DNA from 3 places in the Humiphilus diazotrophicus genome. Region 3 is predicted to be linked to each of the others. Evidence: riboswitches for the same ligand, from Rfam matches in the RefSeq annotation. Region 3 holds a riboswitch; each other region holds the start of a gene.
The links. A riboswitch is a leader RNA that binds a small molecule or an ion and turns the genes downstream of it on or off. The one in region 3 is predicted to bind cobalamin.

Region 1: linked by a shared signal. The riboswitch ahead of cobU (bifunctional adenosylcobinamide kinase/adenosylcobinamide-phosphate guanylyltransferase) and the one ahead of AC6I7T_RS05860 (ribonucleoside triphosphate reductase) in region 3 are both predicted to bind cobalamin.
Region 2: linked by a shared signal. The riboswitch ahead of AC6I7T_RS03530 (TonB-dependent receptor) and the one ahead of AC6I7T_RS05860 (ribonucleoside triphosphate reductase) in region 3 are both predicted to bind cobalamin.

What each region holds. Positions count from the first base shown of each region.
Region 1 covers NZ_AP040870.1:423,652-425,916, reverse strand. Annotated here, with positions in the region: gene AC6I7T_RS03550 (glutathione peroxidase) at 1-294, opposite strand, end outside; cobalamin riboswitch at 440-617, shown strand; gene cobU (bifunctional adenosylcobinamide kinase/adenosylcobinamide-phosphate guanylyltransferase) at 735-1,280, shown strand; gene AC6I7T_RS03540 (cobyrinic acid a,c-diamide synthase CobB) at 1,277-2,265, shown strand, end outside.
Region 2 covers NZ_AP040870.1:421,242-423,506, reverse strand. Annotated here, with positions in the region: gene AC6I7T_RS03540 (cobyrinic acid a,c-diamide synthase CobB) at 1-231, shown strand, start outside; gene AC6I7T_RS03535 (ABC transporter substrate-binding protein) at 228-1,103, shown strand; cobalamin riboswitch at 1,125-1,296, shown strand; gene AC6I7T_RS03530 (TonB-dependent receptor) at 1,308-2,265, shown strand, end outside.
Region 3 covers NZ_AP040870.1:1,079,294-1,081,558, forward strand. Annotated here, with positions in the region: gene AC6I7T_RS05860 (ribonucleoside triphosphate reductase) at 1-1,054, opposite strand, end outside; cobalamin riboswitch at 1,254-1,471, opposite strand; gene AC6I7T_RS05865 (saccharopine dehydrogenase family protein) at 1,566-2,265, opposite strand, start outside.

The sequences.
Region 1 (2,265 bases), 660 kb from region 3:
AACTACAGAGATTTTTTCAAAGAGAGGGAAGTCTATGCTGTAGTTCATTCGGCAGAAGGTTTGAATCTCCTCGTTGCTTCCCGGTTCTTGCTCTTTGAAGTTGTTTGCAGGAAATCCAATAACCACTAAACCCCGGTCGCGATAGTTTTGGTAGAGCTTCTCAAGGCCATCGTATTGAGGAGTCAACCCGCATTTTGACGCGACATTAACAACCAGCAAAACCTTTCCTTTGTATTCGTTCAACGAAGCATCCGTGCCATCGATGCGTTTTAGGGGAACTTCATAGACGCTCATCTGATTCATCTCCTCATTGCCTCAATCGACCTTTGACCACTGGATCGCATTGTGTGCCAGATGAGTCTACCGCAAGGAATGGCAACAACGCATGAAAGGCCAACGGTTTGCCGAAAATGAATCGGTTGACCCGGCCCTGCCGATTGGTTATAAAGAATTATCTGGTGTTCAGGGAAGCGCGGTGCAAATCCGCCACTACCCCGTAACTGTGAGCGCGGAGAACACGAACAGGCAGAGATGCAGCCACTGGGAGCGATCCTGGGAAGGTGTTCGTTGTTTGAGGAAGCGTAAGTCAGGAGACCGGCCAGATGCCAATCCAGGCTTGATCCAGCTTCGATGGGAGAGTTGGAAAGCGTTCTTGTCGGTCAATACCGTACTCGAAGCGCCTGCTATTTGATGATCCCGCGGCATTGGGCTCTAATGCTCACCGCAGAGGAAATATGCAAGAGACGTACCGAAAATCGGTAACTCTCGTGCTTGGTGGTGTTCGTAGCGGAAAGAGCCGCTTCGCGCAGCATTTGGCGACGCGTGCAGACTCCGTTGCCTTTATTGCTACAGCGCAATACACCGATGACGAGATGAATGCGAAGATCGCGCGCCACAGGCAGGAACGCCCTGCATCCTGGCAAACAATCGAGGAGCCGGTAAAGCTTGATTCGGTTCTTAATCAGATCGATGGAGAGTATGGGCTGGTGCTCATCGATTGCCTGACGATTTTTGCGGCAAATCTTTTGGATGCGGAAGCCAATGGCGATAATCTGCAAAGCCGTGCAGATGCTTTCTGTAAAGCCATTTCTGCCAGCAGGTCAACCATTGTTCTGGTTTCAAATGAGGTGGGCAGTGGTGTTGTTCCAGAGTATCCCTCGGGACGTAGATATCGCGATCTCCTTGGAGAGATCAATCAGCGTATTGCTGCCCTGGCTGACAATGTTGTGCTAATGGTGGCCGGTCTTCCTCTGGTGCTGAAGGGGAAGGTGGAGGCGTGATTGCCTTTCTTGTTGCCGGCGCCGCAAGCGGAGTGGGGAAGACGACTGTCGCTCTTTCATTAATGTCCGCTTTTTATCAGAAGAAATTAGTTGTTCAGGCGTTCAAGTGTGGTCCTGATTTTCTCGACACGGGGCATCACTCCAGGATCTGCAATCGCCATTCGCGAAATCTCGATAGCTGGATGCTCTCACACGATACGAATCGAGAGCTCTATGCTAAAGCCGTTTGCGACGCTGATGTGGCAATTGTCGAAGGCGTAATGGGACTCTTCGATGGCGTAAGTGGCGGTTCAGAACAAGGAAGTGCCGCAGAAATAGCAAAGCTTCTGAATATTCCCATCGTTTTGGTTGTGGATGCATCGAGAAGTGGAAGAAGCATTGCCGCTGTAGTAAAAGGCTTTCTGACCTTTGATCCTTCGCTCCGTTTTGCTGGAGTAATTCTGAATCAGGTTGCGGGTGAGAATCATTTTCGGTTGCTAGAGACGGCAATTCGTGCCACGTGTGATGTACCTATTTTAGGTTGGTTACCCAAAGAGCCTTCGATATGCATTCCGGAGAGACATCTTGGATTGCATACTGCGGAAGAGTTTGACGGCTGGCAGCAAAGGCGCGAAGAGCTGGCTGGCTTTGCGTTGAAGCATATCAATCTTGACTTACTGGCAAGATCGGCCTCTTGTTCAAGGCCAAAGCTTCCGGAAAACAGATCTGTCCGTATTAGCAAACCGAAAGTGGTTCGCATCGGCGTTGCTCAGGACCAGTCCTTCTCTTTTTATTATCAGGACAATTTAGATTGTTTGCGCGAGATGGGCGCGGAAATTGTACCGTTTAGCCCTCTGACGGACTCTAATTTACCTCCCAACCTGAGTGCGTTGTACCTCGGCGGAGGGTATCCCGAGCTTTATGCAGAAGCTTTGGCCAACAATTCTTCCATGCTTTCCGCTTTCAGGTACTTTGCTGCAGAGGGTTATCCCATTTATGGCGAGTG
Region 2 (2,265 bases), 660 kb from region 3:
ATCCTGGGACGAAAGGGAACTATTACCAGAGGGCATAGTTTCCATTATTCACGGTGTTCAGCAACGAAAGAGGTTTCCTCCGTCTATCGTGTTAGCTATACGCTTTCCGGTAAGCAGGAGAGTGAAGGCTATCGGAATAGCGGTGTGCTTGGTAGCTACCTTCACCTTCATTTCCTGTCGAATCCGTCGATTGCAGAGAGCTTTGTCGAGCATGCAAGGCGGTTTGCATGAGAGTGCAATTGATAAGAGCTCTGATAGCGTTTCTATTGCTTGGCGCAGTACTGCCAGCGGTGGCTTCTCGTAAGTTGACCGACGAACTTGGCCGGACAGTCGTTGTTCCAGATCACCCTCACCGGCTTATCTGCCTGGCGCCGAGTGTTGTAGACGATGTTTTCGAGCTTGGAGCGGGTGGCGATGTGGTAGCTGTAAGTGACTACACCAAATATCCTGCTGAAGCAGCCAAGCGACCAAGCGTTGGTTCTCCGCTCAGTCCTTCGATTGAGAAAATCATCTCTTTACATCCAGACCTGATTCTGGCTGTGGGCGAGATTAATCAGCTGGAACATCTCCGGCCTATTGAGCAGTATGGCATTCCCATCTTTATGGTGAATCCTCGCAGCCTGGATGGGATCTATCTTTCAATAAGCGATGTCGGAAAAGCAATTCATCGCGAAGGTGAGGCTGCAAGTCTCATTGCGAGATTGAAGGCGAGAGAAAAGGCAATTCGTGCACGCGTATCAGGTAAGCCAAAGATTCGCGTGTTTATGCCTATCTGGCATGATCCGATAGTTACGATCGGAAGAGATGATTATATTACCGGGATGATTGAAATAGCAGGGGCCAAGTCCGTGACAGATGACGTTGCTCTGCCTTGGCCTCATATCAGCCTGGAAGCCGTGATTGCCCGTAATCCGGATGCATTACTTCTTGTCCGTAGCGGGAAAATGTCAGTCCAGCAATTGACCAACCATCCAGGCTGGAGGACTTTACGTGCAATTCGTGAAGGAAAGATTTATTGGATAGATGAACGCATCGACCTTCCCAGTCCGATTGCGTTTGACGCATTGGAGGATTTAGCAAAACAGTTTCATCCTGGATTGTAAGAAGTTTGCAATCTATAACCATTAACAACTAACCATCAGGATGTTCGGGAAGAGCGGTGCGAATCCGCCACTACCCCAGTAACTGTAAGCGCTTAGAGTTCATCCATCATGCCACTGGAAGATGCATTCCGGGAAGGCGGTTGAACCCGATGAGGCGCGAAGTCAGGAGACCGGTCCTGTGAAAGAGTTCCGAGGGGACACAATATGTTTCGATGGAAGTTAACTTATCTTTGCCTGCTATTTTTACTGCTCTTTCAGCGTGCCGATGCCGCACAGATTCGTGGAACTGTTACTGATTCTCTAGGTGCTGCTATTCCGCATGCCAAAATCGAATTGTTGCAGAAGGACAAGGTGGTAGCGACAACCCAATCCGACGTTGAAGGGAAATTTGCGTTGGATGTTTCTGCAGAGGGTCGTTATCAAATACGCGCTGCTGCGTCTTCATTTGCGCCTTATGTAAGTGAGCCTACCTACCTAGCTAACTCTCAGGTCCTGCAGGTGAATGCGATCCTGAGCGCTGGAAAGCTGATTCAGCAAATAACGATTTCAGCAAATGGAACTCCAACACCCCAGGCACAAATTGGTTCTGCAATTACTACACTTTCTGAAAGCCAGTTCCAGCTGAAGCGAGATATTCAGGAGAGCCTCAGTTTTGTTCCGGGGTTGCAGGTTATGCAGACCGGGCAGGCCGGAGGGGAATCGAGCCTTTACATTCGAGGCGGCAATAAAGACGCAAATAAAGTCCTGATAGACGGAGTATCTGTTAGTGACATCGGTGGAGAGGTGGATTTCAGTAGCCTAGCCTCCGTTGGCATTGCCCGGGCAGAGGTGTTACGTGGTCCTAACAGTGCTTTATACGGTTCTGATGCCATGGCGGGAGTTGTTCATCTGTTTACAGTCCAGGGAAAAACTTCTTTACCCCAATTGAGCTATTTCGGGGAAGGCGGTAACTTTGGAACCTATCACCAGGATGGTTCATTAGCCGGTTCTCACAAACAATTCGATTATCTTTCCGACTATTCTCGCTTTGACACAGCAAATAGTATTCCTCATAGCCAATTTCATAATGGAACTTTTGTTGGAAACTATGGCTGGCGGCCTCTTCCGAATACAGAGGCGAGAGCAACCGTTCGCTACCTGGCTACTTCCTATGGAGCTCCCA
Region 3 (2,265 bases):
TGTATGTGGGAATGGGAAAAGTGAAGACACGCCCGCGAGCATCCCCTTCGACCAAAACATCGAGGAAAGCACGATTGAGCATATTCATTTCTTCCTGAAACTGCCCATACGTCTCGCTTCGTCGCTCTCCGCCAATAATTACGGCCTGCTCCGCCAGCATGGTAGGAGGTTGCAGATCGAGAGTGAGATTGGTAAACGGAGTTTGAAATCCAACGCGTGTTGCAACATTGAGGTTAAAGACAAACTCTTGCAGAGCCTGCTTAACCTCCTCATAGGTAAGACCGTCATTGCGAATAAAGGGAGCTAACAACGTATCGAAGTTGGAGAAGGCTTGAGCTCCTGCAGCCTCGCCCTGCAAGGTATAAAAGAAATTGACAATCTGTCCGAGCGCTGTGCGGAAGTGCTTTGCAGGCCTGCTTTCCGCTTTCCCAGGAGCTCCCCGAAATCCTGCGAGTAAAAGATCCTGCAGATCCCATCCAACACAATAAACCGCCAAAAGGCCAAGATCGTGCAGATGCAAAGCACCGCTTACATGTGCCTCCCGCACTTCAGGAGAGTAAATCTCATTTAGCCAGTATGTTTCGCTGATTTGGCTGGCAATATAGTTATTCATCCCTTGCAGGGAAAAGGCCATATTGCTGTTCTCCTGCACCTTCCAGTCTGTCCTCTCCAGATATTGGGCAACCAGATCGACATTAGCCTGATCAACCAACTCCCGAATTTTCTTGTGCTGTTCGCGATACAAGATGTAGGCACGTGCAGTTTTCTTGAATGGTGAGTTCAAAAGAACTTCTTCAACAGCGTCTTGAATTGCCTCGACGCTTAACATTTCAGAGCGCTCAAGTGCCAGATTCAAGGCAATAACACGACGGGTAAGCGAAACTGCAATATCTTCTCCAAATTCTCCGGCCGCCTCTCCCGCTCTTCGAATGGCTGTCGTAATCTTCTGTGCATCAAAAGCTACAATGCTTCCATCTCTTTTACATATTTCAGTAAATGCCCCGGCACTATTTTTCTTTTGCTGTTCCCTATAAGTATTTGCAACGGTTTCCACATTGATCTCCTAACAGGCAAAAGGGGCAGCAAACAGAAGCGGCCACAGAAATATGACACACGACTGGTTACATAACCCGATCATCTCTTACTTCATGGAGTTGGGCAGAAGAGCACGAGCCAACAAATGGAGATTTCCTCCACCTGTACGGACAAATCCTGATCCGACCAGCCTCTCCCACGAAGGCTTCAGTCAAGACGCGCAAAGCGTCGTGTCGGCAGGTCTTCGGACTTGTGGGCTTGCAGCCCCATTGAGCTGCATCTACTCGCCATCGCTTCCCAGCTTCTTGGGAAAGCCAGTGCATGTGATGGAATTCGTTCCCATTTACCGCTGCGGGGCAGTCCTCGAATTGCACGAGGTTCCCTTTTCAGGCGAGGCTGACTCGCAACCTCGCCACCGAACACGAACCCCATCATATTGGGTCCACCACCTATCGTCAACCCAACAAATTGCGATACCTGTGTATATCCAAGCATCCTAAAAAGTGATACGCCAGAAGAAGCAAATCTGGCTACGTACTTCGGCTCATGCTTGCAACGCCCTCTCCGAGGCTCAGAGAAAACGGTTCGGGCGAGAGTGCTTCCAGAAACGCTCTCGAATCAAAAATCTCGCCGGGAGTGACAGCTCCTGCCCTTCTGCAATCGCCAGTCAAAATCCGTTCCGCTGCTTCGGCTACCAAAGGGGCAGTAACGGCATAGATATCACGCCCCGATACTGCTGCATACCGTTCCTCGTCTCCCTTACGGATGAGTACTTCCATATAGAAACGCTGATCGGAACGACCTCGCTCATCTGCCGCTATGGGTGGTGGCGTACCGGGATCATGAAGGTCCTTCAAGGCAGTTCGATTCACATAGGCATGAATTTCGGGCACCCGCAGGTGGCGCGAGATCACGATAGTCTCAGCCAGAGGGAAAATGACAACATCCTGTTTCCCAAAAGGCGGAGGAAAATCCCACGAAAGCTCAGGGGAAGGATCGTCAACAAAGGTCAGTACATTCCCTGAAAACACAAATCTGCGGCCAGGATTCCTCTCTCCTGTCCGAGAAGTTCCGCGTGTCGGCTTCCAACTATCGAGTGCAACAGCCAGATGGATTTCGTCTACTGTCGTCCAATCCGCCATGGCCGCTGTCGCAAGAAGATCTCCTAATCCGCCATAAAACGCGATGGAAGGCATGATTACAACTCCCGCCGCCTTTGCTGCCGCGGAG